3 regions of the Paraglaciecola sp. IT1134 genome follow, and region 2 is predicted to be linked to each of the others. Evidence: predicted binding sites of a transcription regulator. Region 2 holds the regulator's gene; each other region holds the start of a gene.
What was found. The regulator LexA, encoded in region 2, represses DNA repair genes until DNA is damaged. The targets are predictions, from matches to a motif close to TACTGTATNNNNATACAGTA.
Positions count from the first base shown of each region.

Region 1 (3,289 bases), 120 kb from region 2:
CCTAATACAATCGATACTTTTTCTCGCAGTACTTGGGGCCTTGGTAGTAAAAAACTGGGGCGTAAGATTTTGGGTGTAGCAATAGATGGCTGTTTGCAAAGTGCAGGGCCAAAATCAGATGCAACCTCGGGACGAAAGTCTTCTACTAACCGCGGGCTTAAAACCGCTCTTTCACCCAATTTCGCCTGCAGTAAAGATACGAGCTGCAAGCGAGAAACCATGCCCTGTTTAGTGGAAAATAAATCGCCTTTGTCTGGCGTTCTAACATAGGTTGTGCCGGTGGTTATCTTTATCGCATATACCGGCGCGGCCAAGTTTAGGTTTTCAAGTTTCAAGCTGAGTAATATCAACCAGCGTTTGGCCAGATATTCTCCTTGCTCAGCACCCACTTCTAATTCAACCTGAGTCTGATCTCGGTGGTAAAGGGTGAGCTTAAGCTGCTGCGTCAAGCTATCTCGCATCAATAGAAAGTGTTCAAGCCCAGTTAATAAGTGTTCAGTTGGTCGAAGCAAACGTTCGACATTGTCAAGATCGTACAGTAGCTCCAGGTAACGATTGAATTTATCAACGGGGTGATAAAAATTAACGGGGTGTTGAGACTCACCGCTTAGTTTATGCAGATAAGTTAGCAGCTGTGCATCGAAGCGCTGGGCTAATTCTTTGCCAGGAATATTAAGTAGCTGCCCTATAAGCTGGATCCCGCAATTTGCCAGTTTTGCCACCACCTTAGGGGGTAACTCGCTATATTTTATCGGCGCACGCGCAATCTGCTGGGTCATTTTAAGTTTATTATCATCAATCTCATCAACGCCGCTAACGGCTAGCAGCTTGGCAGCGAAGGGGGAGGGCCCTGTGGCATAGTGATAGGTGGCGTCCATGGCTATCAGTTGGTATTTGATAATCTTCCAATAAGTCGCCAAATCTCCATACAGACGCAACATATTGTGCACCCGTAATAGCAATCCCTGAGGAGAAAAAAAACAAATATCAGAAGTAACCAAATAAAGGCATTCCGCTATTTGTTTAAGTTGGTCTTGTTCAACTTTCTGATTAAATGGAATGACCTGCAAGTCCCGGCTAAGTGCTACCGCACTTCCCAAACACATGTGCATACGTATGCCGGCATCCCGGGCTTGTTGATTCAATTGCACCACCTGGTTATCCACCGGGTGTAAAACCACTTGGGGATAGCTCACCGGGGAGCCGCACACGGCTAATTTGGAGCTGCTCAGCGAGTCCAAATGCAAATGTGGGAAATGTAGATATAACCATAACGCCTGCATTAAATAGTGGTTACCCGGTGCGGCTGTGGGGGAAGGGCAAGACATTATCCGTTGGGCAGGTGAGAGTCAGGGTAGGCCAACGGTGCTGCATGTTTACTGTAAATGCTTCGGTTCTGGCACCGCCTTTACGTTTGCTGATGCAAACGTTAATTCCTTGGGTATCCGCCGCCAGTGTTAAAGCCAGGGGAACGGGCAACGAAAAACGGCTTTGATCGGCGCTGCGAAAAATTACCCCCAGGGCGGCGCCTTTTTCTGCTGCTAGCTGTAAACGTTTCGCCTGACATATTTCCAGTGCCTGTTGCCACAGCAAAATACCGTCACAACAACCACTTTTCAGGCATTGTTCTGCCGCCCACAGGGCATGCTGAGCAGTGCTTGTTTGTATGATCAGGATTTGTTCAAGCTTAAACCCAAATTCAAATAGCATTTGACTACTAAGCTGTGCCGGCGGGGCAATAAAAACCAATAATTTGTCGTCTTGCTGTTGGCGCAGCAAAAAATTGGGTAATAATAAACGTAATTCACCTATCCCTATAGGTGAATTGATATCCACTACCCCTTGTTCAGGAAAACCTCCCTGTAAATGCTGATCCAGTTCCTCGAAACCGGTATAGCAGGTGTTTGCAGGGCCACTGGTTTGGCTCGCTTGCCAAATCAGGCGCTTATTTTTAAGGTGATTAATAATTGGATTCATATTTTAACTACTGTACACGCATACAGTTGTTAGGGCAAATCCGAAATAATATAATATAAAAAGCCCAGAGTATTTGGGCTGATTAATTTATAACTTAAATATTTTAAATCAGCAGGTTAACTAGACTTAACCCACTCAAAAACCTTTCTTTCAAGTAATGGCATGGGTAACGGGCCGTCCAGTAAAATGAGATTATGAAACTGCTTAATATTAAACTTATCGCCTAATTCTTTTTCGGCAAACTGACGCAACTGTTTTAGCTTAAGTTGTCCTGTTTTGTAGGCTAGCGCTTGTCCAGGCATTATCATGTAACGTTCAACTTCTGATGTGGCTGAGCTTTTCACCATAGTCGAGTTATCTAATATATATTGAATTGCCTGCTCTCGGGTCCATCCCTTTGCATGTAAGCCTGTATCTACTACTAAACGCATCGCGCGAAAAAGTTCAGCATCAAGCTTGCCATAGTATTGATAGGGATCAGTAAACATACCAAGTTCTTTACCTAAACTTTCAGCATACAATGCCCAACCTTCGGCATATACGGTATAGAAGTTTTGTTGACGAATTTTGGGTAATCCTTTGACTTCATTTTGAATACTGATTTGAAAATGATGGCCTGGTACGGCTTCGTGTATTGACAGTGTTTCTACACCAAATTTAGGTTGCCCCTTCAAGTTGTATGTATTGGCAAAGAATACACCAGGTCGAGAGCCATCTGGAGCCGCGGGGATATAGGATGCGCCGGGAGCCGACTTTGCCTGAGATTCAGGGTAAGGCCTTATAATGTAATCTGATTCAGGGATCACACTGAATAATTTGGGCAACAAAGGAGTAATTTTTTGCTTAATGTCATTGTAGGCAGCCAGCACCTCATCTGAAGATTCAAAATAAAACTGTTTGTCTGTTTCTAAAAAGTTAAAAAAGCTTGGCAAGTCACCATCAAAACCGACTTGTTCAGCTACTTTGATCATTTCACTATGGATACGTTTTACTTCACTTAGACCTGTTTGATGGATCTCTTCAGCGCTTAACGGTAAGGTTGTGTTGCCTTTAATCGCGTATTCATACCATGCTTTGCCGTCGGGTAATGCACCCATACCATCTGACAGTCGTGCTGCTGGTAAATATTCTTGTTCTAAGAATTCGGCCATTCTGGCGAATGCAGGTATGAGCTTAACTCCAATAACCTTGGTGTAGGCAGCAGTAAGACGTGTTTTATCTTGTTCGGTTAGTTTGTCTGTATTGTTTAATGGATTGAACATAGTGCTTTGTGTTGGATCAGAAATAAGCAATGCTTTAAATTGCGGGATCA
Region 1 is NZ_CM176486.1:41,571-44,859, forward strand. Features, by position in the region: gene AC3RV5_RS00180 (Y-family DNA polymerase) at 1-1,196, opposite strand, end outside; gene imuA (translesion DNA synthesis-associated protein ImuA) at 1,294-1,977, opposite strand; gene AC3RV5_RS00190 (DUF885 domain-containing protein) at 2,094-3,289, opposite strand, start outside.
Region 1: the regulator LexA is predicted to act here: its motif matches at 1,986-2,005, upstream of imuA (translesion DNA synthesis-associated protein ImuA).

Region 2 (3,289 bases):
TTGGGATCTGATGTGCATGATGTTCGTCATGCACAAGTGTTTCGGTTGCTGTGCTCATGGTCGTCCTCTTATTGCCCGTTCATGGCTGCGTTGATGTCTTTAGCTTGCACTAAGTCGCCTGTGTTATTACCCCAAGCATTACGCTCATAAGTAATGACAGCAGCGATATCAGACATGCCCAGTTGTTTGGCGAAAGCAGCCATGGCGGTGCCAGACTTACCGTTTAATACAATATTGATGTGCTCCGCCATATCATTGAGTGCGATTGTGCTGCCTTTCAATGCTGGGAAAACCCCGGGAAGGCCTTCACCATTTGGCATATGACATGCCGCACAATTAGCCATATAGACATTTTCGCCCGTTGCCATCAGGTCTTCCTTGGACATGTTCATGGACAGCAGACGCTGCTCTTCGGCTTGGGCTTGCTGCTGCACTGCTTCTTGTTTAGCTATCCATTGGTCATATTCCGCTGGCTCTTTAGCAATCACCACTATGGGCATGAAACCGTGATCCTTGCCGCATAATTCGGCGCATTGACCACGATAAACGCCGGGTTCATTGACCTTAGCCCAGGCGTCATTGATAAACCCGGGGTTCGCGTCCTGTTTAATCGCAAAATCCGGCACCCACCATGCGTGGATAACATCATCAGAGGTTATCAAGAAACGCACCTTCTTATCGGTGGGGATTACCAGGGGCCGATCGACCTCTAACAAATAATTTTCGCCTTTAGCTAACTTACCGGAAATCTGCTCTGGTTGAGTGGCAAGCCTTGAATAATATTCGACATCATTATCCATATACTTGTAATTCCACTTCCATTGAGAACCCGTAATCAAGATAGTGACATCAGGCTCGCTGGCATCTTCCATGGCAATTAGGGTTTTGGCGGCCGGCACGGCCATGATAATAAGAATAATAAAAGGAATGACTGTCCAGGCGATTTCGACTTTGACACTTTCATGGAAATTGGCTGGTTTCGCACCTTTTGATTTACGATGAAACAGCATGGCGTAAAACATGGCCCCAAACACAACTATCGCTATTCCCACGCAGATTAAGAACATCAGCATATGCAGATCGTAAACCTCGACACTGAGATCTGTTACTCCCTTGCGCATATTCAATTGATATTGATCCGCACCCGACACTGATTCTGCGAAAGCTGAAGTTGTTATGAACGTGCCCATAGCCGCTCCAACCCTTAACAAAATTTTATTCACTCGACACCCCTATCTGCCAAACGCTCTTTACTTTTTGCCAAAAAAAGCACCCTTGAATGATGTATTGCACATTTTAGGCTTAGAATAAGACAGGCTTGTTATGCATTTGTTAACTGAACACTAAGAATTACTCAAAAAGGGGCCAAGAGTCCAGTGTTTTTGATTATTTTATATCCAAACGAACATTTTTTAATCAAGTTATCAGTGGCTTAGGTTGATACTTTTGCAACAAAGCGGAGGGCGAGCCAGGTAGGTTGGGCAGTCCAATCGGCGTATTAACTGGGTTCAGTGATGTTAGCGCCAAATCGACAGAGTGATGAAAGGATCTCTCATCACTCTAAATAAAGTTTGAAAAAAATTACATCCAGTCAGCGTTGCGAATAACCCCTACGGCAATCCCTTCAATATTGAAGGGCTGAGTAGCCAAGTCCACAACGATAGGTTTAAAGTCATCGTTTTCAGCATGCAGCAGAATCTGACGTCCTTTTTTCTCTAATCTTTTAACAGTCACATCGTCGTCTAAACGGGCCACAACAACTTGGCCATTGTGCACGTCAGTGGTTTTATGCACGGCTAATAGATCACCATCTAAAATACCGATATCTTTCATGCTCATGCCATTTACGCGCAATAGGAAATCTGCACTGGGCTTAAATAATGCTGGATCCACTTTGTAATGGCCTTCAACATGCTCTTGAGCGAGTATCGGTTCACCGGCTGCTACCCGTCCGATCAAAGGCAAACCCAGGTCTTCCAGTTGATCTTCTAGGGGCGTGGTTAGTTTTATCCCTCTGGATGTACCGGGCAAGATTTCGATCACCCCTTTGCGGGCCAAGGCTTTAAGGTGTTCTTCGGCCGCATTGGCGGATTTGAAACCCAAATTACGGGCAATTTCTGCTCGAGTCGGTGGCATACCGGTCTCCAACATAGTGTTTTTGATCAATTGCAGTACTTCTTCTTGACGGGGAGTTAGTGGACGCATAAACAGCCTGTTATTTCATACAGTTTAACTGTGAGTATATACAGTCGTTAGCAGATCTCAAATTTTTGTTGAGATAATGAGTTAGCCCCGAGATATTTAGGCCAAATCCTTTGCCAGTCAATAAAAAATGAAAATGTCGTGTTATCCTAGATCTGTCGACAATTCTCAAGGTAAAAATCTATGGTCTGGCTGCATAAATTGCTGCTTGCATTCATTTCGGTTCCGGTAAAGTGGCTGGTAAAAGTCAACAGTATTCCCACTGACATCGAAACCGAGTTGGGTATCGATAAAAATAAAACCATCATCTATTTGCTACGCACCCATTCGGTAACCGATCAGCTGGCCTTGAAAATGTCTACTAACTCTTTGGGCTTACCTAAACCGACGGACAACATTCACATTGCCGGTCACGAGTTAGCAGCTTGCCTGTTTTTGCAACAACCCCGTTCGGTGCTGACTCGAAGAGTCAAAATCACCAATATCGCTGACGATGTGACTCGATTATTTCAAATACACCGGGATAATCCGGATCTCGATCTGCAAATTGTGCCCGTATCTATTTTTTGGGGCCGGGCCCCTGGGCGCAAATTTTCTGGCTGGTCAGATGTCATCGCTCATCAGGTCTCTCCCAGTTGGTTACGCAAATTTTTTATTGTATTGTTTTTAGGTCGGGACAATTTTGTCTGCTATAGCAAAGCCGTTTCATCACGTACCATGGCAGATCTTCCCGGCTCAGATGAAGAAATTGGTCACAAATTGATCCGCTTAGCCGGCACCCATTTTCACCGTCGTCGTCAAAACCTGATCGGCCCGACATTACTTGAGCGTCAGGAGCTATATAATAGCGTTTTGGGCGCAGATTCCGTGCGCCGGGCGATTGATGAAGAAGCCAGAAGTAAACAATTATCTCACCAACAAGCCCAGTTACGAGCGCGCAAATATGTGACCGAGATTGCCGCAGATTACCGTGAAGGCTTAGTGCGGCTAGGAGATCGCCTGCTGACCAAAATATGGCACAAGGTATACAACGGCATAGAGGTAAGACATGCAGACAAAGTGCGCACGCTGGCGCAAACCGGCCACG
Region 2 is NZ_CM176486.1:5,252,102-5,255,390, forward strand. Features, by position in the region: gene ctaD (cytochrome c oxidase subunit I) at 1-58, opposite strand, end outside; gene coxB (cytochrome c oxidase subunit II) at 69-1,190, opposite strand; gene lexA (transcriptional repressor LexA) at 1,582-2,205, opposite strand; gene plsB (glycerol-3-phosphate 1-O-acyltransferase PlsB) at 2,386-3,289, shown strand, end outside.

Region 3 (3,289 bases), 750 kb from region 2:
AGCCGACTAGTGGGAATGATGGCATGGTGCGCGTCTATTTTTTTATCGTTCCAAGCCTTGGATTTTAACGAGCTATCGGCATTATCCACCTCCCCACATTGGCATGGAATGTTGGCCTTAATCGCACTCAGTACCGATGGCGCTTGGGTGAAGTGTTCCAGGGGTAAATAACGAGAATCAGAGCGGGGGTAGGTGATTAGCTGGTGTTTTTCGTATAGCGCCTGACAAATATCCAGTACTGATTTAGGTGATAAATTAAAGCGCTTGGACGCGTCAATTTGCAGGGCCGATAAACTGTAAGGCAAAGGGGGTGGATTTTGTTTGTTTTGAATCTTATTTGCTGTCACCACCCCCGTTTGGCCCTGGGTTTTGTTGACCACGGTTTGCGCCAACTTTCGCGATATCACTCGGCCCTCGTCATCTTGATAGGGCTCACAGGCCGCACTTGGCTGCCACTTGGCCGCAAATGTTTCTTTGTTTTGGGTTTCCAGAGTGGCAAAAACCTCGAAAAAGGGTTGAGACACAAAGTTATCGATGTCTTGATCGCGACGCACCACTAAACCCAATACCGGGGTTTGCACCCGTCCAACTGACAATACACCGTTAAAACCACCACGCTGCCCAAGCAGAGTATAGGCCCGGGTCAAGTTTAAACCATACAACCAGTCGGCGCGGGATCGGGCCAGTGCGGAAGTAGACAAACCCGAAAATTCGTAATTAGAGCGTATATTCTGCAATGATTTTTTAACCGCATTGATGTTTAAATCATTTATGAGTAAACGCCCGGCACTGGCAATTAGCGGCTGTTTTACCCCACTATAGGTGATCACTTCATCGACCAGTAACTGCCCTTCTCGGTCCGGATCACCGGCATTGATGATGTGGCTGGCGGTTTTTAACAAACGTTTCACTACATTAAGCTGTTTGAGGGTGTTTTTTTTCGGAACCAGCAACCATTTTTGCGGCACGATGGGCAAGTGCGCCAATGACCATTTACCGTAGGCAGGATCATATTTATCTGGCTCAGCTTGTTCTAATAAATGACCTATACACCAGGTTACACAATCGCCGTTGTCCAGTTCAATATAGCCGTCCCGTTTATGCTGTTGCCCGGCAACAGCCTGGGCGATGGCCCGACCTAAACTCGGTTTCTCAGCGATGTATAAAATCATAAAAATTACTGTATGAAAAAACAGTATTGTAGCAAGGTTTTCAACCCAGTGTTAGTTGTAATAAATACCTAGGCGGCGCAACTCCAAGGTAGCCAACAACCATGCAGTTTCAAGGATGAAAGGTAAAAGGAGATAAATTATGGCCAGTATCATAGTGTAGGTGGTATGTTTTTGAAATGTGACGATCCAGTAGAGCCAGGTCAGTGGTAACAAAAATGGCTGAACATGCCAGTGCGAGCGCCTTATGGAGCGAGTCTGTTCCCTAAAAGTATGCCTCACGGGGGGGAGTGCCGGGTCGCCATTTTTAAATGATAGTCATTACTTTGCCTCCTCGACGGCTTCCTATATGGTTAATCTGATAGCCGACAATCTCCACCAGACTCTGGCACAAATAGTCGCTGAGATCCAAGCAGAAGACGACGGAGGATTTGGCTGGTTCATCGACTCCCAGGGTAACAAAGTAGAACTCTGGCAGCCTAAAGAATGTGTTATGTAATATCAGCTCAGTCAAGTCAAAGGTGATTGATCACCCCGAAACCACCCTAAACGGATGGTGTCTTGGGGCTTTTATTTAAAGTATATAAACTGTTCGCTGTACACTAGTTGCTATGGTTTGAGGCGTGCTAAGCTTTATCAATAAAATTCAAGGAAAGAGTATGCGCGCCCTATATTTGGTCATTTTGTGCTGGTTTGCCTCTAATGTTTACGCCGAGCAGTTGCTTAGTGATATCCCCTGGAGAGATAAAAATCTTCAGAGCTGCGTGCAGCAGCAGGCACAAGAGCATGGCTGGCAAGAAGTATTCGAGGTGACTGAACTGAAGTGCCATCAAGCCGGAATTGAGTCGGCAGATGAGGTGCAACAACTTACCAGCTTGATCCATTTATCTTTGTTCAATAATAATTTGACGCAATTGGATCTGCGGCCGCTTAAAAATTTGCAACTACTCAACTTAGCTAATAATGATTTGACCGAGTTGCGAATTGCCGGTTTAAGCAAACTTGAAACGCTTTACCTGTTTCGTAACAAATTAACCACCCTGGACTTGAGCGGGCTAACAGCCGTTAAAAAAATCAGGCTGATGCAAAATCGACTGGTTAAACTGGATATTACGCCGTTAACCTCCCTGGAGACGGGTTACCTATTTGATAATAAATTAGAAGATCTACAGATCACCGGTCTGAACAAGCTGACTTTTTTGGATGTCAGGCAAAACCCCATGCCTGACGAGCTTTATGATTTTTATGATGAGCAGCAAGGCATAATGATCAGTCATGATGGTAATGCCGACGATTGGCAATAGTTTGGCCCGTCAGTTGAACCTGGGCCGTTATAGATTATAGGCCGCAGAAACCATCCAGGTTGACAAATCTTGCTGGGTTGCCGGCGTATTGCCAAAGCCTTGATCGGCAAAATATTTAGCACCGATAAACTTGAATTCCCATTCTCTATCTAAGCGATAGGCCAATTCCACATCCAGCTCATGACCCACTGATCGCTCACCTTGGGCATCGTTAAACTGGTGGGCTACAATTTGCCAGCGCAGTTTGCCATCCCTGCCTTTATAGGTCAGGTAAACATCACTTATTCCGCCTGTAAGGCGGTAACCGTTAAACACGTCTGCCCAGCCCTGAAACTTGTGATTGGTTCCTAATGAGGTAGCAAAACTAAAACCGTTATCTTCGCCAATTTTTTCATATGACAACGCCAGCTGGTGACTTCTATATTGTGCACTACCTTCTACTAACCAGTAGTCGGCGTTAAACTTCCAAGGATTTTTATGGCTATCAGACTGGTGCGCGTATTCAAGGGTATAACCGTATTTAATGCTGGCGGGTTTTACTGAGCCGCCCAATCTCAACCCCAAGGTATCGCTGGATAAAATACTCGCACTTTGGTTGTTTAGTAGATAACTGAACAGCGTTATCGCCAGCTGACGATTAAGGGCGTAACTGACATTCAACAGGTGAGAATCATGTTCATGCTCGCCAAGTTCGGTGGCGGGACGTTGGGGAGCAGTGGCATAACGAATATCCTCGGGTGACAAGGTGGGGCCAGCATCATTGCCTAAAATGCGCTGTACATTATCGATATACACATAGCTGGCGGACCATTTCAG
Region 3 is NZ_CM176486.1:4,502,929-4,506,217, reverse strand. Features, by position in the region: gene AC3RV5_RS19625 (DNA topoisomerase III) at 1-1,172, opposite strand, end outside; gene AC3RV5_RS19620 (VOC family protein) at 1,519-1,668, shown strand; gene AC3RV5_RS19615 (hypothetical protein) at 1,829-2,473, shown strand; gene AC3RV5_RS19610 (alginate export family protein) at 2,501-3,289, opposite strand, start outside.
Region 3: the regulator LexA is predicted to act here: its motif matches at 1,179-1,198, upstream of AC3RV5_RS19625 (DNA topoisomerase III).